One region of the Rhodococcus sp. 2G genome, then DNA from elsewhere that is predicted to be linked to it. Evidence: riboswitches for the same ligand, from Rfam matches in the RefSeq annotation. Region 1 holds a riboswitch; each other region holds the start of a gene.

Region 1 (13,092 bases):
CGATCTGCCGCGCGGCGATCACCGATGCGCCGGACGGACGCCGCTGGGTGGGTCTGTCGACCGTCGAGGTCGCTCCCGAACACCGGCGTCGCGGACTCGGCACACTCGTGTGCGGTGCCCTGCTGCGCTGGGCACGCGAGCACGGCACGACCCACGCATATCTGCAGGTCGAGGAGTCGAACACCGCGGCGCGCGCCCTGTATCGCGAACTCGGCTTCGTCGACCACCACCGCTACCGATACGCCTCCGAACCCGTCGGATAGGTCGCCTACAGTGGGCGTGTGCGCCTTGCTACCTGGAATGTGAACTCCGTCCGTGCCCGTACCGACCGCATCCTCGACTGGTTGCAGCGAACCGACACGGATGTGCTCGCGATGCAGGAAACCAAGTGCAAGGACGAGCAGTTCCCGTACGAACGCTTCGAGGAACTCGGCTACCGCGTCGCGCACGTCGGACTGAGCCAGTGGAACGGTGTGGCCATCGCGTCGCGCGTGGGCCTCGACGACGTGCAGATCGGCTTCGAGGACCAGCCCGGTTTCTCCAAGGACCCGGAGGTCGATCCGGCGCTCGAGGCGCGGGCGATCGGGGCGACGTGCGCGGGTGTGCGCGTGTGGAGCCTGTACGTCCCCAACGGCCGCGACCTCAACGACCCGCATTACACCTACAAGCTCGACTGGCTCGCCAAGCTGCGCGCCGACGCGCACGCCTGGGCCACCGCAGCGCCCGGGCAGCCCATCGCGCTGGTCGGCGACTGGAACGTCGCCCCCACCGACGACGACGTGTGGGATCCGGCCTTCTTCGAGGGCAAGACGCACACTTCGCAGCCCGAGCGCGACGCCTTCCACGCGTTCGCCGACGTCGGCTACACCGACGTCGTCCGTCCGTACGCGCCCGGCCCCGGGGTCTACACCTACTGGGACTACACCCAGCTGCGCTTCCCCAAGAAGCAGGGCATGCGGATCGACTTCGTCCTCGGATCACCGGCCTTCGCGGCACGGGTGACGGGCGCCGAGATCGACCGCAACGAACGCAAGGGCAAGGGCGCGAGCGACCACGCACCGGTCGTCGTCGACCTCGACCTCTGAGCAGGTCCCGCGTCGGGTGGACCGCCCGCACAGGCATCAGGCCTTGCGGGCAGGCACCTTGCGCTGCGGCTGCTTGCGCCGGGTCTCTTTGCGGTGGGGGTCCGTGCGCGGCAGCTCGAGAGCCACGACGACGTCGCGGTAGTTTTCGTGCGACGACACGAATCGCTGCACATAGGTGCACACCGGCCGCACCCGCCAGCCTCGGCTGCGAGCGAGATCGAGCGAACCACCGACGAGGACGGCCGCGAGACCCCGATGACCGAAATCCTCGACGATCACGGTGTGCATGAAGTCGACGACCGGCGGGTTCGGCGCCGGAACGCGTTCGAAGTCGTAGTACGCCAGGATGCCGACGAGATCGCCGTTGAGGCGCAGTTCGAACCGGTTCTGGTCGGCGTTGTCCGACACGGCGAGGTCCGGCGAACTCGTGTTCATGAGCGCCTCCAATAGGGGTGTTGCGTGATCTAACTGTGACCTATGCCACTATAGAGCAACGAGGCGACCACCGGCAGCAACGCTGTCGTGTTTCGCAAAGTGCACCCGCCTCAGCGCCTCCCGGCCGTGTTCGAACACACCCTCGGTAGGGTGTCCGCGTGGACCTTCTGCCCCTGTCGCCTCGAGGCGAGACCCCGGTTCGAGCCCTCACCATCGCCGGCACCGACTCCGGAGGCGGAGCCGGCATCCAGGCCGATTCCCGCACGATGGCGATGTGCGGTGTGCACGCATGCGTCGCGGTGGCCGCCGTGACCGTCCAGAACTCCGTCGGCGTCCGCGGGTTCCACGAGATCCCCGCCGAGACCGTGGCCGACCAGGTGCGGTGCGTGGTCGAGGACATCGGGGTGTCCGCAGCGAAGACGGGCATGCTCGCCTCCACGCAGATCATCGAGGCCGTCGCACAGGTGTGCTCCGAGGTGGGCATCGGCCGCGACATGGAGGTACCGCTCGTCGTCGACCCGGTCTGCGCATCGATGCACGGCGACCCGCTGCTGCACTCGGACGCGCTCGACGCGATCCGCGGGGTGCTCATCCCCCTCGCCACCGTCGTCACCCCGAATCTCGACGAGGTACGGCTGATCACGAGCATCGAGGTCGTCGACGACGCGTCGGCCCGGCGCGCCGCCGAAGCGCTCCATGCGCTCGGCGCCCAGTGGGTGATCGTCAAGGGCGGTCATCTGCGCAGCTCGGAGAAGAGCACCGACCTGCTGTTCGACGGCGACCGTTTCCTCGAGTTCAGCACGCCGCGCATCGAGACCGGCAACGACCACGGCGGCGGCGACACGCTCGCAGCCGCGATCGCGTCCGCCCTCGCGCATGGCCGGTCGGTGCCCGAGGCAGTCGAGTTCGCGAAGGAATGGATCACGAAGTGCCTCGAGTGGTCCTACGACCTCGGTCACGGCCACGGCCCGGTCAACCCGTTGTGGCGACTGCACGAGCGCTGATCGCGCCCGTCTTCACTCGGTGAACTCGGCGCGCACCTCGGCCCGCTGGTCACCTGCGGGCACCCCGTCGGGTCCGTCGATCGAATTCGCGTAGACAGCCGTGCCGTAGGCGACGGCGGCGGCCGCCGCGGCGAACGCGTCGCGGTCGATGCCGGCCAGGGTGTCCTCGGGGGTGTGGTAGTTCGGGTCGAAGGGCTGGTCGGCGGTGCCACCCCACAGGTCGGCCTGTTCGGGGGTCTTGACGTCGTCGGCGCCGGTGAACACCCCGCCCGCGGGGATGCCGAAGGCGACGAACGGACCGTAATCGGAACGGCCGTCGAAATCCGTTCCGCCGACCTCGATTCCGCGTTCGTCGAAGAACTGCGCGAAGGTCCGTTCGATACCCGCCGAGCCCTCCGGTCCGGGTCCTTCACCGACGGCGTCGGAGTCGTCGCCGTCGAACACCAGATATCCGGCGTTGGGCGAGCCGAGCATGTCGAAGTTCAGGTACAGGGCGATGTCGAGTCGTTCCTCGTCGGACAGCGACTCGACGTACCTCGTGGAGCCGACCAGTCCGACCTCCTCGGCGCCCCAGAACGCGAACCGCACGGCGTTGGTCACGCCCGGCTCGCTGCCGAGTTGCAGCGCGGTCTCGAGGACGGCGGCGACGCCGGTTCCGTTGTCGTTGATCCCCGGTCCTTCGGGGACGCTGTCGAGGTGCGCGCCGACGACGACCACGTCGTCGGTCGAGCCGGTGCGCGTCTGCGCGATCACGTTGCGCGACTTCCGGTCCTCGGTGCGGGTCTGGAGTGTCACCGTCACGGTGGTCGCGGCGGACAGGCGCTCGGCGTCGGCCCCGGCCACGCCTCCGACCGGGATGCGGGGGTTCGATTCCGCCCCGAGACCGGCGGCGGCGAGCGGGTCGTCCTCGTTGTTGGCGACGAGCAGCGCGGCCGCTCCCCGTTCGGCGGCGACCTGCTCCTTGACGGCGAAGGTGCACACGCCGCGATCGACGATCACCACCGCGCCGGTCGCGTCGATGCCGTCGTAGTCGGTGGCCTCGCAGCCGGGGGTGTCGTCGGGGGCGATGCGCACGACGCGCGCGGTGAGCCCCTCCGGTCCCGTCGACGGCGACATGCCGAGTGCGCTCACGCCCATCGGCTCCCCGTCGACGGTGAGCTGCTCGTTCTCGACGGCGAACAGGGTCGTGTCGAACTCCGGTGTCTGCACGTCGAATCCGGCGTCGCGCAGGGCTCCGGCGACGTAGTCGACGCTCGCGTCGTAGCCGGGGGTCCCGAGCGAACGGTTTCCGTCGTTCTCGCCGGCGATCCGTTCGAGTTCCGTCAGGTGCGTCATGACGGCATCGAGTTGCACGGCGTCGGCGAGCGCCGTCGGCTCGACGGGCGGCGCCTCCACCTCCGCCTCCGAGCATCCCGCCGTCAGCAGTACACCGGCGGCGATCAGGGCCGCTCCCCGCATGCCGTATCTCGTCTGCGCCCGCGCCATCGACCGAGCGTACACAAAAGCACTGCGCCGCACGGGGAAACCGTGCGGCGCAGTGTGCGGAGGCAGAACCTGCGGCGTGTCGAGGTAGTACCTCAGGCGTCGCGGCGGTTGACCACCACGAGTGAGGCCGCGAACACAAGGAACGAGAAGGCCGCGAAGTACAGGAGCGATCCCCATGGACCCCAGTGGAATTCGATTCCCTGCCCGATACCCAGGAAGTTGTTCGCGTTCGCGAACGGCAGGAACGGCTGGATCTCGCGGCCCACCGAACCGAACAGCGCGAACAACGACTCGAGCAGCAGCGGCCACAGCATCAGCAGCGCGATCGTGCCGGCCGACTGCCGCAACAGCGTGCCCACACCGACCGCGAGGAAGACGCACAGGAACGCGTAGATCGCGGTGCCGTAGACCGCGCGCCACGCCGTGTCGCCGCTGAGGACGAGTTCGCGACCTGCGTCGGGCCCGGCCAGTGCCTTCGCGAGGTAGAAGGCACCGAACGAGACCGCGAGTGTCAGCACCGCGCCCAGCACACCGATGAGCAGGGCCTTCATCGTCAGGAGCATGGTGCGGTTCGGGGTGGCCTGGAAGGTCGTGCGGATGACCCCGAAACGGTATTCGCTGGTGACCGACAGTGCCGCGAGGATCATGAGCACCAGCACACCGAAGCCGGTGACGCCGCTGACCGCGACGTCCACGGTCGGATAGAACCGTCCCAGTTCGTCGTCCATCCCGGCCGACGCGCGGGAGACCGACCCGAGGATCGCGGCCAGACCCAGGCCGAGGGCGACGATGACGAGGGTGCACCACAGCGGTGACTGCACCGACGTGAGCTTGATCCGTTCGGCCCGCAGTGTGTCGAGCGCCGTACTCATCACAGTCCACCCTTCATGACGTCGTCGACTCCGGATCCGTGGTATTCGACCTCGCCACCGGTGAGTTTCATGAACGCTTCCTCGAGCGACGCGTTGCGTCCCGCGAGTTCGTGCAGCACGATCGACCGGGTCGCAGCGAGTTCGCCGATCTCCGCCGCCGGAGCGCCCGAGACGTGCAGGGCACCGTCGTCCTCCCGCACAGTGTGCCCGCGTTCGGTGAGCGCGGTGCGCAGCTCGTCGAGTTGCGGGCTGCGCACGACGACGAACGAGTCGGACGCGCGGTCGACGAACGCCTTCACCGAGGTGTCGGCGATGAGCCGTCCACGGCCGATGACGATGAGATGTTCGGCGGTCTGTGCCATCTCCGAGAGCAGGTGGCTGGACACGAGCACCGTGCGGCCTTCCGCGGCGAGCGCCTGCATGAACCTCCGGATCCACACGATGCCCTCGGGGTCGAGGCCGTTGACCGGTTCGTCGAACAGCAGCACGCGCGGGTTGCCGAGCAGTGCGGCGGCGAGACCGAGTCGCTGCGACATGCCGAGCGAGAAGCCGCCGGCGCGCTTGCCCGCGACCTCCGTCAGTCCCACCTGGCGCAGAACCTCGTCGACACGCGAGGCAGGCAGACCGTTCGACGCGGCCAGCCAGGCGAGATGCGACCGCGCCGACCGGTTGGGATGCACCCACTTCGCGTCGAGCAACGCCCCGACGGTGGTGAGCGGCCGTGTCAGCTCGCTGTACGGCTTCCCTTCGATCAGTGCGGTTCCCGAGGTCGGCCGGTCCAGCCCCAGGATCATGCGCATCGTGGTGGACTTCCCCGCGCCGTTGGGGCCGAGGAAGCCGGTGACGATGCCGGGACGGACCGTGAACGTCAGGTCGTCGACCGCGGTCGTGGACCCGAAGGTCTTGGTCAAGCCGGTCACTTCGATCATGCGCACCACCCTACGTGCGGCTCCGGCGAGCGCATCCGATCACACTCCCCGGAGCCGCACGCGGTGCGTCAGGGGACGAAGACCTCGGTGGTGACCGGGATGCTCGGTCGCTCGGTACGCATCGTCAGGGCAACGCGGCCGGGCCCGGGGAACACGTGCATGACCAACGGCCGGGTGCTCGTGTGGAAGGCCGGCACGAAGCGGGTCTCCGTACCGCGGGCACCGGTGTCGAGGTTGTGCCAGTCGAAAGCGACGGTGACGTCGCAGTTCAGGATGCTCGGCGTCCACTCGCCGAGAAGCGAGTAGCCCTGCGTGATCCGCAGTTCGATCCCGTGGGTGGCACCCGGCGCCGAGGAGTACTCGTAGAGCGGGCCGTCGAAGGCGGTTCCACCGGCGCGCACGATGCCGGCGCAGATGCCGTCGCCCAATGTCAGCACGGGTGGCGTGGACAACTCCGTCGTCGCGCACGACCTCGGTCCGGTGTTCGACCAGCCCATCTGACACGGTTCCTGGGCGCCCGCGACACCCGGCGCCGCGACGGCGACGACAGTGCCCATGAGCCCGGCAGCGGCGGCAGCGAGAATTCTGTGTGCAACTGTCATGCCCGGGGATCGTACAGACCGATCGGTAACCCGTCGCGCGACAATCGGAAACCCCTGAACACCAAGGTGCTCAGGGGCTTCCCGTACCGGTCACGGCTCCATCGGCGAAGATGCCTGGGCCCAGAAGCGTTTCGGGATCCGGCCGGCGTGCCGGGCACGGAATCCCGCTTCGACGGCGTGACGCATCGCCGACGCCATCAGCGCCGGATCCTTCGCGCGGGTGACGGCGGTCGCGAGCAGCACGGCGTCGCAACCGAGTTCCATCGCGAGCGCCGCGTCGGAGGCGGTTCCGATTCCCGCGTCGAGGATCACCGGCACACCCGCAGCCTCGACGATCATCTCGATGTGGTGCGGGTTCGAGATACCGAGGCCGGTCCCGATCGGCGAGCCGAGCGGCATCACCGCGGCACAACCGACGTCCTCGAGGCGCCGCGCGAGGACGGGATCGTCGGTCGTGTACGGCAGGACGACGAAGCCGTCGTCGACGAGTTGTTCGGCCGCGGAGACGAGTTCGATGGCGTCGGGCAGCAGCGTCCGTTCGTCGGCGATGACCTCGAGTTTCACCCAGTCGGTCTCCAGCGCCTCCCGCCCGAGCTGCGCGGTCAGCACGGCTTCCTTCGCGCCGCGGCACCCGGCAGTGTTCGGCAGCGGTTCGATGCCGAGGCGGCGCAGCAGGTCGAGGACACCGGTTCCGGAGGCCGCGTCGACACGGCGCATCGCGACGGTGGTCAGTTCGGTGCCCGACGCGACGAGTGCCTCCTCGAGCACGGCCAGGTTCGCCGCGCCACCGGTGCCGGTGATCAGCCGCGATCCGAAGGTGCGGCCGGCGATGGTGAGCTGCGGCAGGTCGGCGCCGGGATCGTGTGTGTCAGCCACCCTGGACCGCCGTGAGGATCTCGATGCTCGCTCCGCGCGTGACCGGCTCCGACCAGCGGCCACGCGGGCACACGACACCGTCGACGGCGACCGCGATGCCCTTCTCGGGCAGACCGAGCTCGTTCAGCAGTTGTGACACGGTCGGGGCCGCGTCGTAGTACTTGTCCTCACCGTTGACGGTGATGCCCACGGATACGTTCGTCATCCCACACTCGCTTCCGTAATTCGTCCAGGACAGGCGTACTGCGCGTCGGCCAGCGACCGCCCACCGAGTTCGGCGAGCACCGCGTCGACGGTGAGCGGCGTGAGCAGCACACCGTTGCGGCCGTGGCCGGTCGCGGCGACGACACGATCGGAGAGCCGGCCGATCAGCGGCAGGTTGTCGGGGGTCATCGGGCGCAGGCCCGCACTCGCCTCGAACAGTTCGTACTCGCCGAGCGCAGGAAAGATCTTCTCGGCGTCGGCGATCAGATCGCGCACCCCGGCCACCGTGACCTGTGTGTCGGACGCCTCGTACTGTGTGGCGCCCACGACGAGGCCGTCGTGGCGGGGCACCAGATAGGCGGGGCGTCCGTGGACACTCGCGCGCACGGTGCGCTGCGGCGGCGGAGTCGCGCCCGGCCGCACCCGCAGGCGCAGGATCTCGCCCTTGACCGGACGGACCGGAAGGCCCGGCCACAGTCGCGCCGACGCCGAGCCGGCGGCGAGCACCACCTGATCGTCGGGAAGGTCGGCGAGATCGTGGACGGCGGCGTCGGAGAAACGCACCCCGGCCGCGGTGGCCGCGACGCGCAGGGCGTCGACGAGCGTACGGTTGTCGACCGACGACTCGGTGGGCGCGAGCAGTCCGAGACGCACCTTCGGGCCGAGCGACGGTTCGAACTCCCGGATCTCCGCACGGGAGAGCAGACGCATCTCGTGCCCCCGCTCCCCGACCCATTCGGCGACGGTCCGCAAGTCGGCCGCGTCCGCCGCGTCGAGCGCGACAGTCAGCGACTCCTCGGCGGTGAACACGTCGACGCCGGTCTCCGCGCGCAGTGCATCCGCGAATCCGGGCCAGCGGTCGAGCGAGGCCGCACCCAGGGACAGCACGTGGTCCTCACCGGGCCAGCCCTCGGACAGCGGGGCCAGCATCCCGCCGGCCACCCACGAGGCGCCACTGCCGGGATTCGGGTCGTGCACGGTCACGATGTGCCCCGAGCGGGCCGCGCGCCATGCGATCGACAGCCCGATCACTCCGCCACCCACGACGGCCACAGTTGCCATTGGTCCACCTCACTCCCTGCGCCGGCATGATCCGGGTCAGGTCATAACGGTCGGGGCCGGCAGGCCCCCTCTCAGCCCCGCGAACCTCGGGACTCCCGTGTCGTCACTTTCTGCTTAGAGGCTACCGTCTTGGTCGTGACCACCTATCGCGGCAACCATCCCGACCCGCGCGGCCGCCTCGCGACCGCCCGGTTGTATCTGTGCACCGACGCTCGCCGGGACACCGGCGACCTCGCACGGTTCGTCGAGGAGGCCCTCGCCGGTGGGGTCGACATCGTCCAGTTGCGCGACAAGGACTCGGCCGGCGAGAAGAAGTTCGGACGCCTCGAGGCACGCGAGGAACTCGCCGCCCTCGAGATCATCGGCGAGGCGTGTGCACGCCACGGTGCGCTCCTGGCCGTGAACGACCGCGCCGACATCGCGCTCGCGTCGGGCGCCGACATCCTGCATCTCGGTCAGGGCGACCTGCCGGTGCGGCACGCGCGGCAGATCCTCGGCGACGAGATCGTCATCGGCCGCTCGACGTCGAGCCGCGCGCAGGCTGCGCTCGCCGACATCGAGGCGGGCGTCGACTACTTCGCATCCGGGCCGGTGTGGGACACACCGACCAAGCCGGGACGGACCGCAGCGGGGCTGGAGGTGACGCGCGAGGTCGCGCAGTCGCAGCCGGCACGGCCGTGGTTCGCGATCGGCGGCATCGATCTCGAGCGGCTCCCCGAGGTGCTCGACGCCGGTGCCACGCGGGTCGCGGTGGTCCGGGCGATCACGAAGGCATCCGATCCGCGGGCAGCCGCGGCGGCGCTGAAGGCCGCACTCCCGACCTGAGGCGTTACAGCCAGCCCAGCACGGCCGAGGGCGACATCGAGATCGTGCCCCTGGGCAACCGCGCGCGCAGGCCGCGATCCGCGGTGACCACGACCGTCACCCCGGGGTCGACCACGGCCGTGGTGGAGGCGAGCCGTGCCAGCTCGTCGTCGCCGCTGCCGTCCGCGCTGTGCACCGGGATCCGGACGTCGTCGATCGTCGCGTCGCGGGCATGCCCTTCGAGGACCGCTTCGACGCGGGGGACCCAGCCGAACGTCCCGTCGGGAATTTCGACGGTGCGGGGCAGGACCGCGGCGAGGTCGGCGAGCAGGGCGCTCGTCGCGCCGGGGCGGTCGCGCCACCATCCGGTGGGGCCGCTCGCTCCGAGCACGTTCGCGGTGTCGAGCAGCATGCGTACCGGTGAGGTGCGCAGCGACGGCCACGCCTCGGCGAAGCCGCTGTGCAGCGGCATCGCCTCGACCTCCGGTTCGGGCACCCAGCGCAGTTCGGTGCTCTCCTGGTTGAGACTGGTCACGAGAGTTTCGGTGGCGTCGGCGACGACGGTGGTGTAGGTCCATCCGCCTGCGAGACCGGACGTGACGCGTTCGGCGCGTACCGTCACGGCCGCGAGATCGATGCCGGCCTCCTCGTGGGCCTCCCGCACGGCGGCGTCGACGGTGCTCTCGTGCGAGTCGCGCGCTCCACCGGGAAGTGCCCACGTCCCGCCCTGGTGCGACCATGCCGCCCGATGCTGCAGGAGAACCGCGGGGCGACCGTCCGCGAGCGGAGCGCGCAGCAGCAGACCTGCGGCGCCGTGCCGTCCCCAGCGCTTCTCGCCGTCCGGTCCGACCGCCCAGCCGTCACCGTCTCCACGCATTGCGTCCGTCTCTCCGACCCGCCCTCGCCCGGACCTGTACCCGGTACCGGATCCCCGCCGTCCGTGGACGGCAACAATACCGCCGGGCTGCTTATATGCTCCCCTCAGACCGCTCGACACGAGGAAGGGAGTGCCCGGTGGACGTACGGATCACCCCTCCCTTCGCTCCTGTCGAGAGCCACATCCGCGACGACGCCGATACGGACACTCCGGACGCCCGGTTCGACGACGCTCGTGCCCTGCTCCGGTCCACGCCGGTCCGGTTGGTGGTCCTCGGGGTGGTGCTCACCGTGCTGCTCGTCGCCTCGGCAGCGGTCTCCGCAACGATGGTGTCCGGCAGGCAGGCCACCCACGATCGTCTCCTCGCGTCCATCGAGCCGCTCGCCAGCGCGGCCCAGAATCTCTACAGCGCGCTGTCGGTGGCCGACGCCGCCGCCGTGACGGGCTTCATCTCGGGCGGACTCGAACCGGAGGCGGTGCGCAGTCGCTACATCCGGGCGACCAATGAGGCCGCGGAATATCTCGTCATCGCGGCGACCGGCCTGACCGATGCCGACCGCGAGACCGCGCACAACCTGACGGAGATCGGGCGGCTGCTGCCCGTCTACACGGGTCTCATCGAGACGGCTCGCACCAACAACCGCACCGGGCATCCGGTCGGCGCCGCATATCTCGGCGAGGCCTCGCACCTGATGCAGACCGAACTGCTCCCCGCCGCGCAGGAACTGCACACGCGCGGCGTCGCCGCGGTCGAGGACACCCAGCGCGACGCGGTGCGACCGCCCTGGCTCGCGATCGGATTGCTCCTCGTCACGGTCGCTGCCCTGTGCGTGGCGCACGCCGTCGTGAGCCGCCGCAGTCGTCGCACCCTCAATCCCGGAATCCTCGTCGCGATCGGCGCGACCGGCGCGCTGCTGTGCTGGTTGCTCGTCGCGGGCCTGGCCTCGTCGAGTGCCACCGAACGCGCCATCGAGCGCGGTGCGGCACCGCTCGCCGATCTCACCGAGGGCCGGATCCTCGCCCAGCAGTCGCGTACCGCCGAGACCCTGCTGATCGCCCGGCGCGACACGACCGGCGCGTACGACGACACCTTCGAGACCAACATGGCGCGGCTCGGCAACATCCTCGACGAGTACGGTCGCGATTCCGCCCTCGAGGCGGGCGCCGAGGCAGTGGAGACCGCCCGGTCGGCGCACGACGCATGGATCAACTCGCATGCACGCATGGTCGACGCCCTCGTCCGCGGCGACTACGCAGCGGCCTCGGTCCTCGCGGTCGGTGCAGGTCCCGGCGAGTCCACCGCCCGGTTCGTCGCTCTCGATGCGGCCCTGACGGAAGGAATCGACGACACCCGCACCGAACTGCGCGACAACGAGTTCCGCGCCTCCCGCACCCTCGCCGGCCTCGCACCGATGTCGGTGGTGCTGCTGACGGTGGCGCTGGTCGGCGTGTGGGTCGGTCTCCGGCCCCGGTTGAAGGAGTACCAGTGAGAGAGCGCGTTCTCGTCGCGGGCCTGTGCGTCGTCGCCGCACTCGCCGGCGGGTGCGCGACCGACCCCCCACCGCGCGCCCCCGGCCTCCAAGGGACGACGACCTCTCTCCCGCTTCCCGAGAACGCGCGGATGCTCGAGTCGTCGGTGGCCACACCGCCCGCCCCCGACTGCGGCGATCCCACCGCCTCGCTTCCCCCGGATCCGAACGCCACCGGACCTGCGATCGATCGGATCCGCACGCGCGGCCGGCTGATCGTCGGCCTCGACACCGGCAGCAACCTCATGAGCTACCGCGACACCGCGACCGGGCGCATCACCGGTTTCGACGTCGACATCGCACGTGAGATCGCCCGCGACCTCCTGGGCGATCCCGACCTCGTCGACTACCGCATCCTGTCGTCGGCCGAGCGCGAGAAGGCGCTGCAGGACTCCACCGTCGACATCGTCGCGAAGACCATGAGCATCACGTGCGCCCGACGCGAGAAGGTCGACTTCTCCACCGAGTACTTCCGAGCCCAGCAGCGCGTGCTCGTCGTCCGGGGATCCGACATCCGCTCCGCCGCCGATCTCGCCGGCCGGCGCGTGTGCATCGTCGAGGGCACCACCTCGCTGCTCCGGATGCGAGAAGTGCAGCCGTCGGCGTCGATCCTCACCGTGCCGTCGTGGGCCGACTGCCTCGTCGTCCTCCAGCAACAGCAGGTCGACGCCGTGAGCACCGACGACACGATCCTCGCCGGACTCGCCTCACAGGACCCATATCTCGAACTCGTCGGCCCCTCCCTGGGATCGGAGCCGTACGGAATCGGAATCCGGCTGGGCAGCGACGAGCTCGTACGCTTCGTCAACGCCACCCTCGAACGGATCCGCTCCGACGGGACGTGGACGGCGCTGTACGACAAGTACCTGCGGGTGCTCGGTCCCACTCCGTCACCCCCGACACCGAACTACCGGAAGTGACGGCCATGTCCGACGAACCCGAACCGGCCGATACCCCGTCGGCCGATTCCGGCCCCGCCACCGAACGGGCAGTGAACTCCGGGCCCGCCACTAGGCGCGCAGCGGATTCCGGACCCGCGACCGAGCCGTCGACCAGCGACTCGGGACCGGCCACCGCGCGGGCGGCCGGGGATGCCGGACCTGCCACCGAACGCGGCCCCGTCCCCGCCACGCGGCCCGACTCCACCCAGCGCTCGTCGATCTGGTCCGGCTCGTCCTCCCAGCGTTCGTCCTCCCAACGTTCGTCGAACCGCCGCATCCGGCCGCGCGGAACCCAGCGTCGCCGCATCGCCGGCCTCGTCGACGTGCCGGTCCCCACCACGAAGGATCCGGTCGACGCCGTCCTCCGCGATCCTCACGTCTCCGAAG
Region 2 (13,092 bases), 1.4 Mb from region 1:
TGCGCGGTCATCACCTCACGCAGCATGTCGCGCCGCGCGGGAACCTCCTGATGGGGGAGCGTCACCATGACGCACCGCGCGGTGCGCTTGTGCGGTTCGAGGACTGCCGAGCCCACCGACACCCGTCGGCCGACCCATTCGTCCTCCACGAAACCGGTCGTGTCCGGAGTGTCGACGACCAGCTGCGGCCGGAACCGCCGCAACGCGACATCGGTGGGGTCGCCGGTGCCGAGCGCTTCGACCGCGGAGCGGGAGACGAGATGCAACGGCGCCTCGTCGTAGGTGCGGTCGCGCGGTTCGAGCCGCACGTCGTGACCAACCAGCTTCGACAGCAGGTCGTCGACCTCGGGATCGTCGCCGCGCACCACCGTGCCGTCGGCGAGCGTGAGCTCGAGTGCCGCCGGATCGCGGGGGTCGTCGTCGTTCAGAAGTCGTGCGGAGCAGGTCAACAGCAGTCCGTAGCGTCGGAAACGCTTCGCACTCGCGATGTTTCCGGTTTCGGCGTCGACCAGCGCCCACAGGTGGTCGCCGCGCACACCGTCCGCTTCGATCGCTGCGGCGTCGATCCGTTCTCCTCCGAACGATTTCACCGGATAACGCCACACCTGATCGATACGCACGACTCGTGAGCATACGGGGAACTGGGGAAAATGTTACGTGCGATTCCAACTCGCGGACGAAAACACCCGAGTCTCCGCCATGTTCTTCAACGGCGCATTGCAGATGACCTCACCACTGTTGGAACCGATGAGCGAATCCACCGCACCACTGCTCGCGATCTACCCCAATCGCAGAAACATGAGGTGGACACGTGGATGCTGCGCCGTGCCGCGGTCGATGCACGCCGCCGACTCCCGAAGCTGGATGACCCGAATCCCTCGACCTTGCTGGCTCAACGGAAGCCGGCGTCGCGGCTGACCGCGCTACGCGCTGTCCATGTCCCCGCATCCGAACAGCACGCAGAAAAGGGACGGGACCGACAGGCCTATGACGAACTCCTGCGGTCGCAGCTTGCCCTCGGAGTGCTTCGAAACGCACAAGCCGCAGAAGTCGGCATCGCCCACAAGCCCACCGGACGACTGCTCGATGCATGGTTGGCCGGCCTGCCGTACACCCCACAGGTGCACAGCTGCGGGCGATAGCCGATATCCACACCGACATGACCGCCTCCGGCCGATGAATCGGCTGCTGCAGGGAGACGTCGGCGCCGGAAAGGCCCCCGCCCTGGCAGCCACTGCGTTTGCGTTACTGGTAATCGAAGGCGGCTTTCAGGCGGTCCTCATGGCCCCGACCGATATTCTCGCTCGGCGCAACACTTCGAAGAGATCGCCGAAGCATTACGGCCTCTCGGCGTGACCGTCGACCTGCTGGTGTCCCGGACCTGCCTCTCCCCCGATCGACGCCGGTCGAGTTCGAAACCATCATGACCACACCGGTCGCACAGGCTGCGTGACCGAAACTGTCACCGAATCGTGCAGCAGTCCCCATCGAAGGCCAGCTGTGCGGACAAGGTCCCGATCTCCTCGAGTCAACAGTCGATGACATTCAGAAGAGTACCTCCTCGTAGCTCGTACCCCGGATGCACCGATTCGCTGGCCTGATCGCAGCGAGTTTCGTTGGGTGGCATGGGACGGTGTGTGGGCATGGTTGAGCATCCGACCTCTCGTGTCGGGTTGTTCCACTGGGGCTTTCGCGTTGAGGGTGGGCAGATGTCCTGGGCGTTAGGCGACGATCGGGTGTGCGCGACCGAAGGTGTTGTCGAACAAGTTGTGCCACGCTGTTTCCCACGGCCAGTTCTGCGGGAGGTGCAGCGTCAACCGTCTCGCCGAGGAGGCGACGCGGGCGGGGACCGAGACAATGGTGCGGCGGAGGGTGCCGGTCGTCGCTTTCGTCAGTTTGGGATCGCTGGTGAGGGTCCCGGCGGCGCGGGTGAGGTTGAACGCCATCACCGCGCAGACGAGCCACGCGGCGTTCGCCGGAAACGAGTTCGACGGTAGATGGGCGAGTGCGGAGTTCTTCAGGTCCGCGTGCACCTGCTCGATGATGGCGTGCTGGCGGTGAGTCTTGTCGGCGGCGACGGTATCGAGGTCGTCGGGGTCGGTGGTGGTGAAGAACGCGTGGAACCGCCAGATGTCGAACAACGTGCCCTGACCTTGGTCTTTCTTCGGTCGCAGGTCGGGGATACGCCGCACGACCAACCGTCCCGCAACGTGGTGGGCCTTCTTCTGGGAGGCGAACGCCGTGAACGGGATCTCGGCGACCTCCGCCCGCGAGATCCAGGTGTCGGTGCCCTCGTCGTAGAGGGCGTCGGTGTACTGGATCGGCGTCCACGAGGACTCGTCGTCGCCGATGGAGGCGATCGCACGTTTGATGGTGGAGGTCAGGCGCACGGTCACCGAGACATCGGCGCCGGCGCGGAGCGCGGCCCCGATGGTGGGATAGCCGTAGAAAGCGGAGTCGCCGCGGACCAGGGGCTTCGACGCGCCGTGGCCGTCCGCCCCGCCGGCCTGGGAACGCAGCCGGTCGACGGTGGCCAGCGCATCGGAGACCATCCGGGCGGCCCCGCGTGCGGAGCCGCACGCTCCTCGGCGCAGGCGTTGGCCGACGATCACCGGAGCAGCGGTCTCGGTGGTGACGGTGGCGATGAGGGCGTTGAGTCCGCGCACGCCGGAGTAGCCGTAGCCGGAGCCTTGTTTGCCGTGGCCGTGGACCTCGATGATCGAATCGTCGATATCGACCAGGACTCGCCCGGTGTCGATGCCGGGGACCAGTGGGGTCTTCTCGGCGAGGTTGCCCAGGAACCGCGAGGCGACGGCGTCGAGTTGCCGGACGTGTCCGAAGCTGAACTGGCGAAGAAACGATCCCAGGGTCGACGGTGCATAGGGGCGGTCGAAGACGGTCTCCATCGCCCCGTGCCGCAACAGTGCCAGGTCGGCGATGCTGTCGGCGCCGGCGACCATCCCACCGATCAGGGACCCGACCTTGTAGCCGGCGTTGGCACCTTTGTCGGTCGGCACGCTCAGGTGCTGATCGGCCAGGGTGAGCAGGCCGCTGGCCTGCGCCAACGCCATCACCGGGACCAGCCCCGCGGTCGACATCAGATTCGGGTCGTCGAACCTCGCCGCGGCGACGGGCCGGGTGTGAGATAGTTGCATCTGCGAGATGCCCTCCGGTGTGGTGTGAACTGATCCCTAGACAAGATCGATTCTTCCACTACGGCAGGGCATTTCGTCGTTACGACCCGCTCGCCACCCCAACCGAATCGGTGTATCCGGGCGTACAGGACGGGCCGACTTCGCACCGCTCCGACGACCGGACCAGCTACATCTGCAGCGAGACGAGTCGGGTGTTAGGGTCTGTGACGTCCCCACGGGAGCCCCATTGCAGGGGCTGAGATCGGGCTGAGGCAGCCTGCGACCGTCGAACCTGCCCGGGTAATGCCGGCGAAGGAAGTAGGAACGATTCCGATGAGTGCATCCAATTCGCATGCCCTGAGCTATGTCCACGACGAGGAACACGACCTGCGTGTACCTGTCACAGAGATCCGCTTGAACGACTCTCCCGGCGGGGTGCCGAACCCGCCGCTGCAGGTCTACCGCACTGCAGGTCCCGGTAGCGATCCGCTGGTCGGGCTCCCGCCGACGCGCTCCGACTGGATTGCTGCTCGCGGCGACGTCGAGCACTACCCGGGGCGAGAACGGGATCTGCTCGACGATGGCCGCTCGGCTGTGCGGCGTGGAGAGGCGTCCCAGGAGTGGAAGGGGCCCCGACCTGTCCCGGTGCGAGCGAAGACAGGCCGGACGGTCACGCAGATGCACTATGCCCGGGCGGGGATCATCACCCAGGAAATGCGGTTCGTGGCGCTGCGGGAGAACTGCGACGTGGAACTGGTGCGCTCGGAGGTGGCGGCGGGTCGGGCGATCATCCCCGCCAACGTCAACCACCCCGAGTCCGAGCCGATGATCATCGGCAAGTCCTTCCTGGTGAAGATCAATGCCAACATCGGCAACTCAGCGGTGACCAGCTCCATCGTCGACGAAGTCGACAAGATGCGCTGGGCCACCCGTTGGGGCGCGGACACTGTGATGGACCTGTCCACCGGCGAAGATATCCACACCACCCGAGAATGGATCATTCGCAACTCCCCGGTGCCGATCGGCACGGTGCCGATCTACCAGGCTCTGGAGAAGGTCGCCGGCCAGGCCGATGCGCTGACGTGGGAGATCTTCCGCGACACCGTGATCGAGCAGTGTGAGCAGGGTGTGGACTACATGACCATCCACGCCGGAGTGCTGCTGCGCTACGTACCGCTCACGGCCGAGCGGCTCACCGGCATCGTCTCCCGAGGTGGGTCGATCATGGCCGGTTGGTGCCTCGCCCATCACGAGGAAAATTTTCTCTACACCCACTTCGACGAACTGTGTGAGATCTTCGCCCGCTACGACGTGGCATTTTCCCTCGGGGACGGGCTGCGACCGGGGTCGATCGCCGACGCCAACGACGCCGCGCAGTACGCCGAACTGGACACTCTTGCCGAACTGACCACCCGTGCCTGGGCTCACGACGTTCAGGTGATGGTCGAAGGCCCTGGCCACATCCCGATCCATCGGGTGCGGGAAAATGTGGAGCGTCAACAGAAGTTATGTCATGGAGCGCCTTTCTACACCCTGGGGCCGCTGGTGACCGACATTGCTCCGGGCTACGACCACATCACCTCCGCGATCGGGGCCACCGAGATCGCCCGCCATGGCACCGCGATGCTGTGTTACGTCACCCCGAAGGAGCATCTGGGACTGCCGAATCGGGACGACGTGAAGACCGGGGTCATCACGTACAAGATCGCCGCTCATGCCGCCGACATCGCCAAGGGCCATCCCGGTGCCGTCGAGCGTGACGACGCGTTGTCGAAGGCGCGTTTCGAGTTTCGGTGGCGGGATCAGTTCGCTCTGTCGCTGGATCCGGATACGGCCGAGCAGTTCCATGACGAGACGCTTCCGGCCGAACCGGCCAAGACAGCGCACTTCTGCTCGATGTGTGGGCCGAAGTTCTGCTCGATGCGTATCTCCCAAGACATCCGGACCAGGTTCGGTGACGCCGCCGACCAGGCCGCCGTCGCCGGGATGCAACATATGTCCGACCAGTTCAGGGCCGCCGGCAGCACGGTGTACTTGAACGCGCCCACCGTTCCGGCCCTCGAGGATGTGGCGGGGCACGAGTCGATTGGAGCCGAAACGGGCGGTGTGCCCACGTAAGGAGTCGGGTGAGTTCCCAATGTCGCTGGCGGTCACAGTGCGACGGAGGAAACTCGCCAGCGCTGCATGGCTGGACAATCGTCGACGCTATTGTCTGTCGGCTCCGGATTCGTGCCATGTTGATGTGCGCTGCCTCGAAGGCGTTCGTCGGAGTCGTACCTCGAACGAGGGGTAGTGAGCATCTGTCCCGGTGACATGGGGGCAATGGTGTCGTGCGGCGAGGACGAACTGTTCGAAGGACCCGTCGAGTTCGAGGTGGATCGTGTCGTTTGCGACTACCACACGGTGTGCGTCGAGACCGAGCAGTCGGGCGACGACGAAGGTTGCACTCAAGGTTGCGACATTCCTGGTGATCCCTAGCGGGAGGAGGGATCCGGTGTCGGTGAGGGCTTCGTGTTCGCCGGCTCTGAGGACGAGTCTGGCGTCGGGGTGCACTCCGTGGGCTGCCACGGACACGGCGATGTTGTCACGGTCGTCGGAGCCCACGGCGGCAAGGCATCGGGCCCGGTCGAGGCGGGCGCGTTCGAGGAGGGTTCTGTCGGTACCGTGCCCGACGATGGTGGGAATGTTCAGTGCTCGGGCCAGGCGCAGATTGCGGGCTCGATCGTCGCGTTCGATGGCGACGACGGGAATGCCGAGTTCGCGGAGTTCGAGGCACAACCGGAGACCGACCTGTCCCAATCCGACGACGATGACGTGGTTGCGGCGGGGGAGAACCCGTTGACCGATCAAGCCGATGAGGCTGGTTCCGAGCAGACGTTCGATTATCCCGGCGGTGAACATGGCGGTGAACACGATCGCCGCCAACATCGCCAGAGCCGCGAACACGTCATAGGTGTGGTCGCCGTGTGAGGCCGGTGCGGGACCGACGGTGGCGACGACCTGGACTGCTTCTTTGAGGGACTCGACCCAGTGGTGGCCTTTGCCGACGGTGAGCCATATCCAATCGATCAGGAGGATGGCGAGCAGTCCGATAAGGCCGGTGAGCAGCATGCGGGTGCCGGCGTCGTGGGATCGCAGTGTGCCTACGGAGTGGACGAATCGGCGGCGAATTCTGCTGGTGCGGCTGTGGGGTAGCGGCTGCCAGGTCGGTTGGTCACCGTGGGCCGATTGCCGGAGGACGCGTGTGGTGCCATCGGGCGCGGTGTGCGCGGCGTCGATCGTGGCAGCGATGCACGGGCCGGCCAGGGACGGTGTCGCGAGGTCTGCGGGGGAGGTGACCTGACAGTGGGGAATCAATCGGGTGAGTTGGTTGGCGATGGTGCGATCGAAGACGGTCACGACCATCGGTGTGTGGGGACTGATGTGGGCGATGGCGAGGGCATAACGGACGGCGACCGCGTCGTCGTGGGTGACGACGGCGACCCCGGCCGGGTCGTGCTGGGTGATCTGCAGAAGTTCCGGGTCGTCGGGTGCATCGAGGTGGAGAACATCGAAGTGGCGTTGGGTGAGCGACGCGCACACGAGCCGGGCAACATTCGACGCGCCGATGACAACGAAGGGGGACATCGGGCCGACGCCGATCACCGCACCGGTGCAGGGAACGAGGTGTAGGCAGTGAAGATGCCACCGGAGCCGATATCGGATGTTGGGTCGATCAGCTCCGGCAGCACCGCTTCGAGGCGTATCGGGGCAGCAGCGGTGACACTTGTCTCCGGAGTCGGGGTGGGTACCAGACGAATATTGTTGATCCGCAAAATGTTACTGCCGAGTTCACGTCCGGCGGCGAGAGCGAAGGATTCGATTGCGCCGTCCATGGAGTCTCGCGCCGGTCCTCGATCGGTGTCGGTGATTCTGCGGAGCGTGTCCAGCCCGGTGACGGTGACGATCGATCCGATGCCGCCGGTGCGGTGGAGGGATACTGCAGCACGTCTGGTCGTGTGGAACAACAACGCCATGTGGTCGTAGGTGAACCGGCCCCAGTCGGCGGGGCGGATCTTGCTCAGCGAGTGGCATGCGGTTTCCGGGCCGGGTAGCCATGCGGTGTGCACGAGCGCGTCGATGCCGCCATGTCGTCGCTCGAGGTGGGTGAACATGCTGTCGACGTCGGATTCGAGGGTCAGATCGGCCGCGACCGGATGAGCGATCCCGTCGTCATCGGCGACTCGGCCGGCGAGGTGCTCGGCAGCATCGAGGGTGAAGCTGTGCGTGAACACGTGGTGTCCAGCTGCTGCCAACGTTCGGGCCACGTGGGCGCCTTCGTTCTGTTCGACGCCGGTGACCAGGACACGCAGTGAGGTGGTGGGTAGAGCCAACGGGTGCAGCGACGGTTCGGCGATGCTCATCTGGACTCGTTTCGAGGGTGCCGGGGGCGCGGGGGGAGGAGTTCCGCGCCCCCGGGAATCGGGGTGGGGTGGATGTCTGTCGAGGTCCACGGCCGTGGGATCGTGTGCGGACGAATCGGCGGCCGGCCGAAGGGGGCAGGGCGTCGGCGACCGGGGACCGGTGCGTGCGCGTGCTCAGTGAGAGGTCGGTGACAGCTGTTCCTGTCCGGAGGTTTCGTCGTTGTCGGACAGGTCCTGTCGGTAAGTCTCGCGCATGGCGATCACGCAGACGACGGAGACGGCGCACATTGCGACCATGAACAGCGCCACGGCGACGTACGAGCCGGTGCGATCGAGCAGGTAGGTGGCGACGATCGGTGCGGGAGCGCTCGAGGCGAGGGTGCCGATCGTGTAGCCGAAGGAGATTCCGGTGTAGCGGATGCGGGTGTCGAAGGCTTCGGCGAAGAAGGCTGCGAGGGGACCGTAGGAGGTGGCGAAGGCGAGGCAGAACACCACGAACCCGATCATCGCCAGCGCGAAGGATCCGGAGTTGACCAGCCAGAACCAGGGGAAGGTGAACAGCAGCATGGCGAGAACCCCGGCGAGGAAGACCGGCTTTCGGCCGTAGGCGTCCGACAGCTTGCCGAACAACGGTAGTGCGACGAACGTGACCGCCATGGCGACGAGGACGAGTGTCAGCATCTGGTTTCGGGTGTAGCCGACCTGCGTGACGCCGTAGCTGAGGCCGAATACCGTAGTGCCGTAGAAGGTGACGCCGATGGCGAAGTAGGCACCACAGGTCAGGAGGACCTGCTTGGGGTAGTGGCGAAGGACCACCCCGATGGGCAGCTTCTCCAACTGTGCGTTCTTCTTGACGCGGTCGAAGTTCGGGCTTTCGCCGACATGCAGTCGGACGAACAGGCCGATCGCGACGAATGCGCCGCCGATCAAGAAGGGAATGCGCCATCCCCAGGATTCGAACGCTTCGGGAGACAGTCCGGCCATCAACAGGAAGACCGTGTTACCGAGCATCAGTCCTGCCGGCACGCCCATCTGCACCCAGCTGCCGTAGTAGCCGCGTTTGTCGGCGGGAGCGTGTTCGACGGCCATGAGGATCGCCCCGCCGATCTCACCACCGAGTGCGAGACCCTGCACGAAACGCAAGGTGACGAGGATGATCGGTGCGGCGACGCCGATGGTCTCGTAGCTCGGGAGCAGCCCGACTCCGAGAGTGGTCAAGCCCATGATGGTCAAGGTGATCACGAGCATGGACTTGCGTCCGATCCGGTCACCGAAGTGACCGAACACCACTCCGCCGAGCGGGCGCGCCACGAAGGCGGCAGAGAACGTGGCAAAGGCGAGCAGAGTGCCGATCAGAGAGTCGAACTCGGGGAAGAAGATCTTGTTGAAGACGAGTCCGGCTGCGGTGCCGTAGATGAAGAAGTCGTACCATTCGACTGTTGTGCCGACACCGCTGGCAAAGCCTACTTTCGATGTTTGGGACATTTTGGGCATGTGGGGCCTCCGTTGCCGCGAGCGCGAGATGATTTCTGCGGCTCAATATATGGGTGACCCAGAACACATAACATCTCCATGTGGAGAGGTGGAGTGCGCTCCGGGTATAGCGAATTCGATTCAGAGCAAGCGAAGTTCGTGAGCGCGTGCAATGGCTTCGACGCGATTGCGCGCGTTCAGTTTCTGCATGGCGCTCTGCAGATAGGTCTTCACGGTGTTGCGGGTGAGAGACAGTTCCTGAGCGATTTCGGGATTGCTGTGACCCATGGCCGCAAAACGCAGCACTTCGTACTCGCGCCGGGTCAGGCCGGCCCGGTACAGCGCCTCGGAGGTCACGACTTTTCGTGGTCCCGTCAACCTCGGGTCGACCACCCGGATTCCGCTGGACACACGGTGAATGGCTGTGGCGAAGTCCTGTCCGCTGATGTCCTTGACGAGGCAGCCGTCGGCGCCTGCTTCCATCAGTAGATCGATGGCACCGTGATCGGCGAACGCGGTGAACAGCAGTATCCGCGCGTGCGGCGCAACTCGACGAAGACGCGGAATCAGTTCCGGTGCAGGGATATCGGGGAGCCGAAGATCGAGGAGGATGACGTCGACGGGCAGGGTGCGGGCCAATTCGACCGCGGCAGAGCCGGTCAGTGCACCTCCCACGACTTCGAGGTCGGTGTCCTCGCGGGCGAGTAGTTCCACGCCGCCACGCACGATCGGATGATCGTCGACGACGAGGATGCGGATGGTCTTCGGTGGCGCGGTCATGTGCTCGGTCCCTCCAGAGCGTCTACCCAGCCGCGCACGGTGGTGCCGCTTTCGTCGTCGCTGACCACCGACATGCCGCCCCCGAGCCGCTCGAGGCGCCCTGCAGCCAATCCGAGCCCCAGCTGGCTTCCTCGCATCGGATCGTCGGTGCCGTCGACGCCCCGGCCGTCGTCGCTGATGACGACCGTCACCTTGCCCGACCGCGCCGACAAGCTGACCACCACAGTGGACGCGTCGGCGTGTTTCTCCACGTTGACCAGCGCTTCGCGAACAAGGCGTTGGAGTGCCTCGACGCGGCTGACATCGAGGTCGGGGGATTCGGTCAGTGGCACGAAACGGGCCGGGATACCGGTCCGGAGCGTGAATGCCTGGCAGTCCTCCTCGATGCCGACCGGAAGATTCCGTTCGGGGGGCCGCGCGGTGAGGTCGGTCAGCGATCTGCGGATGGAAGCATTGACGGCGTGTACCTGTTCGGTGATCTCCTGCAGGCGATCGTGGATCGCCTGCGCGTCAGCGAGGGCGCGCAGGCTCTGCAGTTCGGCACCGATCCGGAAAAGGACCGGGCTCACGGAATCGTGTAGGGATTCGGCGAGCCGTTTCCGTTCGGCTTCGAGGGCGAGTTCTGTCTGGGTGGCGGCCCTTTGGGCGCTGAGGAGAGTGACGGCGGCCGTTTCGGCGATTGACTGGATCTCTGCGATGACTCGATCACCGAAGGACGAATATTCGCGGGTGCCGACGTACATGGCGCCGAGTACATGACCTTCATAAGCCATGGGCACGGCAAGCATTCCTCGCAGTGACTCCTGTTCGACGAGCGCGTCGAAGTCGTGGGTGATTCCAGGGTCGGACAGATAGTCCCGTACCCAGACGGGTTGTTGGAGCATGATGCTCTTGCCGCCGAGCCCGATCCCTTCCGGCACCACCAGTCGGTGCAGAGCGTTGCTCTTCGTGCCCTGCCAACTGCGGTGAACCATCACCCCATCGACCTCGACGCGCCCGATGAGCGACATGTCGAAGTCGCCGATCTCCCGGATCCGCTGGCCTGCTGTGGTCATCGCCGACGCTTCGTCGGTCAGAACCAGCAGCTCGGCGCGCGAAAGTGCGAGATTGTCGAGGATCGACGGTTTGAGGTCCGAGTGGGTGAACTCGTGAGCTGCAGTAGGTGTATTTTCCGACACCGGCTTTCCTCGATCTTCTTTCCGGGGTCTCGGGTGACCCGTCATGGTAGTTCGGTCACAACTTCAGCGTATCGGACCGGTTGTTCAGGTTGATCAGGCACTCGAGCAGGAAGTAGTCGCCCCAGATCAGTTCGTTTCGGGTCGCGAAGTCGCGGCGTTTGTCGAAGCAACCGTCCATCAGGATCCCTGCCGGTCTGCTGTCGTGTGGTCCGGTGGGGGTGAGGTGATCGAGGAGTGCCTCGACGTGGGCGACGGCCCGGTCCCGGAAGTCGGTCCGCTCAGGGACGAGCCGATCGAGCTTGAGCAGCGCGGCAGCGGCGATGGCCGTGGCGGAGGTGTCGATCGGTACGTCCGGACCGGTGCCGGCGTCGAAGTCCCAGGACACGACGCCGCCGTTCGGTGTGCGGTCGAGCCACCATTCGGCCAGTCGGACGGCGGTCGGCAGGAAGGACGGCGATGCCCACTGCGCAGCCTGGGCGTATGCCACCATCGCCCACGCCTGTGCCCGGCCCCAGGTACTGTCGGCGTTCATGCCCTTGTGGGTATAGCGATCCAGCAGTGCACCATTGGATGTGTCGAATCGTGCCGACTGACAGACCGAGCCATCGGTGCGGATGCACAGTTCGATGTGCCGCTGCGCGTGGCGGATCGCGGCGTCGAGGAAGCGTGGGTCGCCGGTATGTGCCGAGGCCCACGACAGCAGCGCGACGGTGCCCGGCACGGCGTCGATGTTCGCGGCGCCTTCTCCGACCGCCTCTGCTTCTTCTGCTTCTGCTCCGAGTGGGATGATGCCGGCGCGATCGTTGAAGCTGGTGAGCAGGCCGTGGGCACCTGCCAGAGCGGTCTGCGCCGCGTCGTCGCTTCCGGTGACGAGGTGGTTGACTGCGGCCCCGTACCAGAAGAGGAAGCCGCGGAATGCGGTGTCGGAATTCTGCCGGGGCAGGATCTGCGCGGTGATGTCGTCGGCGAGGTGCGCCAGGCGCTTGTCACCCGAGGCGGCGAAGCCGAGTGCGGCCAGGCCACCCCAGAATCCTCCCGTCCAGTTTCCGTCGGCGGTGGTGGTCCATTCGCCGGATTCGATGTCGCCGTAGTGCGGGAAGGTGCCGTCGGTCTGCTTGGCGGTCGAGTCGATCCGCTCGAGCATCGCCTCGATCGCCGCGGTGTACCGGGAGTTGGTCACGACCGGCCTCCGGTGGTGAGGACCGACTTGAGCGTGCGCCCGTCCCGCATATCGGCCATGGCATCGTCCGCCTCGGTGAGCGGGTATTCGGTGACCATCGACGCGAGATCGAAGTGGGCGGTCAGCCGGGGGAGGGATTCGACGTATTCGAGGTGGTTCTGCGGAGAGAACGCCCAGCTTCCCAGCACCTGCAGCTGCTTTTTGGTGATGTAGTGGGGGTTGATCGGAGTGGTGCCGTGGTCGGTGTACTGCCCGACGACGAGGTACTTGCCGCCGCGGCGGGCGAGGTCGATGCCTTCGGCTACTGCGGTCGGGACGCCGGTGGCCTCGATGACGACGTCGGCGCCGCGCCCGTCCGGTGTGTGCGCGAGGATCCGTTCCAGACGGGCCTCTTGATCGGTCTCGGTGAAGATGTCGATGTGGATGTCGCCGATGCCGGCGGCCTGCGCGACCTCGAGACGGTTGGCCGGCCCGCCGACGATGATCACTTTCGCCGCGCCGGCGAGTGTGGCGTACATGGCGCAGGCCAGACCGACCGGTCCGCTGCCCTGGACCACGACGACATCACCTGTCTGCGGCTTGGCGATATCGTTCACGGCGTGCACGGCCGTCGGGCCGGCGCAGCCGAGTGCGATCACCTGCTGCGGGGTCACCGAGGACGGGATGCGGATGATCGTCGAGCCGGGCTGGAGGTAGATCTGTTCGGACCACCCACCCGACAGATGGGGCCAGTCGGCCGACGACTGGTTGATGCCGTACACCTTGCGGGTCTCGCACAGCGACGGTTCGTGCTGGTCCTGGCAGTAGTAGCAGTGCCCGCACGGGATGTTGGACGCCCATGAGATCGCGTCCCCGACGTGCAGTTGCTCGCCCCGGGCATCGGTGGTGACTCCCTCGCCGAGGGCGTGTACGCGACCGACCGCCTCGTGTCCGAGGATGAGCGG
Region 3 (5,111 bases), 2.5 Mb from region 1:
GCAGTTCGCGCAGGGTGGGACGGCGGGTCTCGATGATGCGCTGCACCGTCGCGTAGCGCCCCTGCGGCCCGGTGAACTCCTCGATGGGTGGCAGGTCGTCGACGGGAGCGTCGAGGTCGTGGCCGGTGTAGTCCTGACCCGTGAAGACGCCGAGCTGGGTGACGGCGGCATCGACGTCGAGGAGCGCATCGAGTTCCGCCTTCTTCGCCCACGCCTCCTCCTCGGTGCGACCGACGTAGGTGACGAGTCCGGGCAGGATGGCGACCGTACCGGGATCCCTGCCGGCCGCGGCGATCCGCGCGCGCAGGTCGGTGGCGTACTCGATCGCCGCGGTCATGTCCCACGCGACGGAGTAGACGGCCTCGGCGTGGCGGGCCGCCAGGTTGCGCCCGGTCTCCGACGCCCCCGCCTGGAACAGCACGGGTCGGCCTTGCGGGCACCGCGGCACGGTCAGGGGACCGTCGACGCGGAAGTGCTTGCCCCGGTGATGGATCGGACGGATCGCGGAGGAGTCCAGGAACCTGCCGCCGACCCGGTCGACGAGGACACCGCCGTCGTCCCACGAATCCCACAGTGCGCACAGCACTTCGATGAACTCTTCCGCCCGGGCATATCGCTCCGTGTGCGGCGGGAGCGCGTCGAATCCGTGGTTGCGCGCTTCCTCGTCGAACATCGAGGTGACGATGTTGGCTCCTACGCGGCCACCACTGATGTGGTCGAGCGAGGCCAGCATCCGTGCCGCGTGGAACGGCGTGAAGAAGCTTGCAGAAACGGTGGTGACCAGACCGATGTGCTCGGTCGCGCGCGCCATGGCCGCCAGCGCGGTGAGGGGTTCGAGGAACCAGGTGGTGCCCGCCGTGTACTTCGGGTTGACGCTGTGACCGTCCGCGAAGAACACGGCGTCGAGGCGTCCTCGTTCGGCGGTGCGGGCGAGTTCCTCGAAATACGTGATGTCGCCGATGCGTTCGGCGGCGGAGTCGGGATGGCGCCATGCCGCCGAGTGGTGCCCGACGCCGTAGAGGAAGGCGTTGAGGTGGAGGGTGCGTGGTCCGGTCATCAGTTCATCACCAGTCCCCCGTCGACCACCAGGTTCTGCCCGGTGACGGCCCGCGACCAGTCGGAGGCGAAGAACAGCACCGCGGCCGCGAGATCCTCGGGGGTGGTGACCTTCCGCAGCGGCGTCGACGACGCGATGAGGTCGAACACCGCTTCGGGGGTCGCCGACGATGCGTCGGTCGTGCGCAGCAGCCCACCGGAGACCATGTTGACGCGGATCCCGTCGGGGCCGAGGTCGGCGGCGAAGGTGCGGGTCAGCGACAGCAGCGCGGCCTTGGCGGCGGTGTAGTCGTGGTACGGGACGACGGGGTGCTGGAACAGGTTGGTGCCGATGTTGACGACGCTGCCGCCGCCGGCTTCCCGCATGCCCGGCAGCGCGGCCTGGATGACGTTGACGGCACCACCGACGACCCCGTCGAACTGGGCACCGAATTCGGCGTATCCGATCTCGTCCGCCTTGGCGCGGGCGTCGCCGTTGAACGAGAAGTCGGGCAGGGCGTTGTTGACGACCGTGGTGACGGGTCGCCCGAAGTGCTCGCGGGCCCGCGCGAACAGCGACTCGACGTCGGCGCGGTCGGTGACATCGGCTTTCAGAGCGACGGCCCGCTCGGGTCCGATCTTGTCGGCCAGTTCGTGCGCGCTCTCGCCGCTGCGCCGGTAATCGAGAACGACGGCGGCTCCTTCGTCGGCGAACGCCTGCGCGATGCTGTGGCCGAGGCCGCGACCGGCACCGGTGACGAGGACGACCTGGTTCTGCAATGACATCTTCTGTGCCTTCCCTGTGTCGGGAAGGGTGCGTGAGGGCGACAGACCTCAGGCCTGTCGCCGGCTCGGCATCCCTTCGCTCGCATAATCGAGATCAGGTTCGACGGGTGTTCTCTCAGCCGTGTCCGGCACCCCGTGTCGAGTCCTGCGCACAGGTTACACCTCGGGATCTCGACCCCGTCGAGACCGTCGGCGTCGGCATTCATCGGATCGTCACATCACCGACCCGGGAACTTAGCTCAGATCGGCGTTAAAATGAGCCTTTCCTGCCCCGATCCGTGAAAGGAGATTCCGACGCACACGCCGGCCCCCTACAACGCTCCCTACGTCTCCCTTTCCCAGCAGGTCGGAGACGCCCCGCCGCTCGACCGTGCCCCGGTCCGCGGACCCGCGCGCCACGAGGACGTCGTATGGTTCGAGGATCGCTACGCGATCCCCATCACCACCACGACGCCCGACGAAGCGCAGATCGAGGACGTACTGCTCCTGCGCCGCGCCCTCGACCGGGCGCACATCGACTACCTGCTCGTCCGCGACGACAGCGACCGCCCGATCCTGGCGATCGACCGTGCCGATCGGAAGAGATTGCGTGCCGCGCTCGCCGAGGGATGCGCCGACGAGCCGTTCTACTCGAAGGCTGTCGGCTCCAAGCGACGCCCGGTTCCGGTGTCGGACGGACGGCTCTCACGCGACAGGAAGGACCGCGTGTTCCGGCTGTTCCGCCCGCGCGTCGAGCTGACCAGCGGGTTGCGGTACGGCGCGTCGAACGGTGTGGACATCGAGCTGTGGACCTACACCGACGACGAGGTGATCATGCCTCGTCCGAACGCCCTCACCCGCACGGTCGCCCTGCGCGACGAGATGCGCCGGACGACGGTCGAGCGGTACGGACAGCTGTGGCCCACGATCGAGGGCATGTTCGACCGCCACCCCGGCGACATCCCGTTCGAGATCGACCTCGTGTTCTCGTGGGTGGACGGGTCGTCGAAGTCGTTCCAGGCCAAGCGCGCGAAACTGATGCAGAACTACGTCGTCGGCGAAGGTGACGACTCGCCGGCGCGCTACCGGCAGATCAACGAACTCAAGTACGCCCTGCGTTCGGTCCACATGTACGCGCCGTGGGTGCGGCGGATCTTCGTCGCCACCGACTCGCCGCGACCGGCGTGGCTCGCCGACGATCCGCGTGTGACGTTCGTGCGGAGCGAGGAGTTCTTCGCCGACCCGTCGGCGCTGCCCACCTACAACTCGATGGCGGTCGAGTCGCAACTGCACCACATCCCGGGGCTGTCCGAGCACTTCCTGTACTCGAACGACGACATGTTCTTCGGTCGCCGGGTGAGCCCGAGCCTGTTCTTCTCCGGCGGGGGTGTCAGCAAGTTCATCGAGTGCGACGTGCGGATCGGGCTGGGTCGGAACGACCCGTCGCGCAGCGGATTCGAGAACTCCGCCCGCATGAACCGCAAGCTCCTGCAGGATCGCTTCGGGGTCACCATCACTCGGCACCTCGAACACACCCCGGTCCCGTTGCGCAGGTCGATCATGGCGGAGATGGAACGCGAGTTCGGGGACGAGTTCGCTGCGACGGCGGCGAGCCCGTTCCGGGCGGCCGACAACATCTCGGTGACGAACTCCTTCTACCACTACTACACGCTGCTGACCGGCCGCGCGGTGCAGCAGACCACGGCGAAGGTGGAGTACGTCGACACCACTGTGAAGTCCGGTCTGCGACATCTGGACACGATCCTGGCGCGCCGCAATCTCGACCTGTTCTGCCTCAACGACGGCAGCACGCCCGAGGTCGACCTGGAGCTGCGCACCGCGAAGGTCACGCAGTTCCTGGAGCGGTACTACCCGATCCCGGCACCCTGGGAGACCGGCCACCCGGGCCGACCGGACGTCGGTTAGATCCGAACGGTGAGGTCGGGGTTCTCGGGGATGCGGATGCCGGCTTCGGCCAGACGCCGCGCCGCGTCCTCGGCCGTGTGGGGCTGCCCGGCGGTGGCGTAACTTCCGCTGGGCACCACGGAGTGCACGATCGTGTCGGGATAGACGTGCACGAGGTTGAAACCCTGCGCGCCGTCGTGCCCGCGCTGCGAACCGACCGGGACGTTCAGATCCTGGGTGTAGCAGGTCGACGAGGCGACGGACACCGGGATGCCTGCGAAGGTGGCCGAGGTCGAGTAGTGCAGGTGACCACCGAGGATGGCGCGGACATCGGTGCCGCGCAATACTTCGGCGAGGCCCGCTTGGTCGCGCAGTTCGACAAGGACAGCCATGTCGAACACGCTCGGCACGGGCGGATGATGCAGTGCGAGAACGGTACCGAACGGGACGGGTGTCGAGAGTTCGTCGGCGAGCCAGGTGAGCTGGTCGTCGGTCACCTCACCGTGGTGATGGCCCGGGACCGAGGTGTCGAGGCTGACGATCCGAAGTCCGCCCACGGTGTGGACGGCGTCGATCGGTGCGCCGAGAGGCGCTTCGTCGAGCAGCTCTTCACGGAAGGTCGCGCGGTCGTCGTGGTTGCCCATCGCCCACACGATCTCGGCGTCGAGCGCTGCGGCCAGTGGTTCGACGAGTCCGCGGAGCTTGCGGTAGGCGTCGGGCTGGCCGCGATCGGCGAGGTCGCCGGTGAACACCAGGGCGTCGGGTCGGACCCGGGAGGCCCGGATGTCGTCGAGGATCAGGCCGAGGCGGGTGTCGGCGTCGACGGTGCCGTAGAGGAGTTCGTCTCCACCGACGAGGTGGGTGTCGGTGAGGTGGAGCAGCGTGTGCGAAGGTCTGGGGTATTCGGCAATTCGTTCAGGGGCCGGAGAACTGCCCATGATCTCTCACTTCCATTCGCCCGTTTCGGGCACTCGATCGCCATCAACGGTAGCGATTGTGTTTCCACGACTCCATGGCTTCTGGATCACATCGAGACCCAGACCCCGCGGCGAACAGCGTGTCATTGCCTGGTGACCTGCGGAAACGGACAGCCGCTTCAGCCCTGGTGATCTGGCTCACAACAGAGGGTCGTTCACGGACCGGTCGTTGACGCGGTGAACCGGGGCTCGCCCCGCGTGTTACGGCAGCGAACCCCGGTTCGGCGCGCGAACAGGGTCGACGGACGTTCGGCGTCCGACACACGACTGCCGTTCCCTCTCGACGTCCCCACCGGGAGTGCCATGGATTCACCACTACCCATCCCGGCGAGGGGCGTCATGATCCCCAAACATGCAGCCGCCTCCCGCGGTGGAGCAGTGCACCCTCCTCGGGGACATCGTCTTCGAGGAAGCGAGAAACGCGCCGAA

What was found. Region 1 has a riboswitch for thiamine pyrophosphate ahead of thiO (glycine oxidase ThiO). Riboswitches for the same ligand answer to the same signal wherever they lie in the genome.
Region 2: linked by a shared signal. The riboswitch ahead of thiC (phosphomethylpyrimidine synthase ThiC) and the one ahead of thiO (glycine oxidase ThiO) in region 1 are both predicted to bind thiamine pyrophosphate.
Region 3: linked by a shared signal. The riboswitch ahead of BO226_RS03520 (3-oxoacyl-ACP reductase) and the one ahead of thiO (glycine oxidase ThiO) in region 1 are both predicted to bind thiamine pyrophosphate.

Annotation. Positions count from the first base shown of each region.
Region 1 is NZ_CP018063.1:3,259,304-3,272,395, forward strand. Features, by position in the region: gene BO226_RS15330 (N-acetylglutamate synthase, CG3035 family) at 1-263, shown strand, start outside; gene BO226_RS15335 (exodeoxyribonuclease III) at 282-1,085, shown strand; gene BO226_RS15340 (GNAT family N-acetyltransferase) at 1,122-1,520, opposite strand; gene thiD (bifunctional hydroxymethylpyrimidine kinase/phosphomethylpyrimidine kinase) at 1,679-2,524, shown strand; gene BO226_RS15350 (M20/M25/M40 family metallo-hydrolase) at 2,537-4,009, opposite strand; gene BO226_RS15355 (ABC transporter permease) at 4,102-4,881, opposite strand; gene BO226_RS15360 (ABC transporter ATP-binding protein) at 4,881-5,810, opposite strand; gene BO226_RS15365 (hypothetical protein) at 5,879-6,412, opposite strand; gene BO226_RS15370 (thiazole synthase) at 6,503-7,288, opposite strand; gene thiS (sulfur carrier protein ThiS) at 7,281-7,493, opposite strand; gene thiO (glycine oxidase ThiO) at 7,490-8,554, opposite strand; TPP riboswitch at 8,551-8,663, opposite strand; gene thiE (thiamine phosphate synthase) at 8,690-9,379, shown strand; gene BO226_RS15390 (NUDIX hydrolase) at 9,384-10,235, opposite strand; gene BO226_RS15395 (hypothetical protein) at 10,373-11,725, shown strand; gene BO226_RS15400 (glutamate ABC transporter substrate-binding protein) at 11,722-12,684, shown strand; gene BO226_RS15405 (serine/threonine-protein kinase) at 12,690-13,092, shown strand, end outside.
Region 2 is NZ_CP018063.1:4,623,190-4,636,281, forward strand. Features, by position in the region: gene BO226_RS21975 (MOSC domain-containing protein) at 1-620, opposite strand, end outside; gene BO226_RS21985 (IS1380 family transposase) at 1,722-3,155, opposite strand; TPP riboswitch at 3,360-3,469, shown strand; gene thiC (phosphomethylpyrimidine synthase ThiC) at 3,468-5,252, shown strand; gene BO226_RS21995 (potassium channel family protein) at 5,340-6,761, opposite strand; gene BO226_RS22000 (SDR family oxidoreductase) at 6,776-7,537, opposite strand; gene BO226_RS22005 (MFS transporter) at 7,712-9,031, opposite strand; gene BO226_RS22010 (response regulator) at 9,152-9,790, opposite strand; gene BO226_RS22015 (GAF domain-containing sensor histidine kinase) at 9,787-10,968, opposite strand; gene BO226_RS22020 (glycoside hydrolase family 88 protein) at 11,024-12,148, opposite strand; gene BO226_RS22025 (zinc-binding dehydrogenase) at 12,145-13,092, opposite strand, start outside.
Region 3 is NZ_CP018063.1:744,180-749,290, reverse strand. Features, by position in the region: gene BO226_RS03525 (LLM class flavin-dependent oxidoreductase) at 1-1,057, opposite strand, end outside; gene BO226_RS03520 (3-oxoacyl-ACP reductase) at 1,057-1,821, opposite strand; TPP riboswitch at 1,876-1,967, opposite strand; gene BO226_RS03510 (stealth family protein) at 2,254-3,726, shown strand; gene BO226_RS03505 (phosphodiesterase) at 3,723-4,643, opposite strand.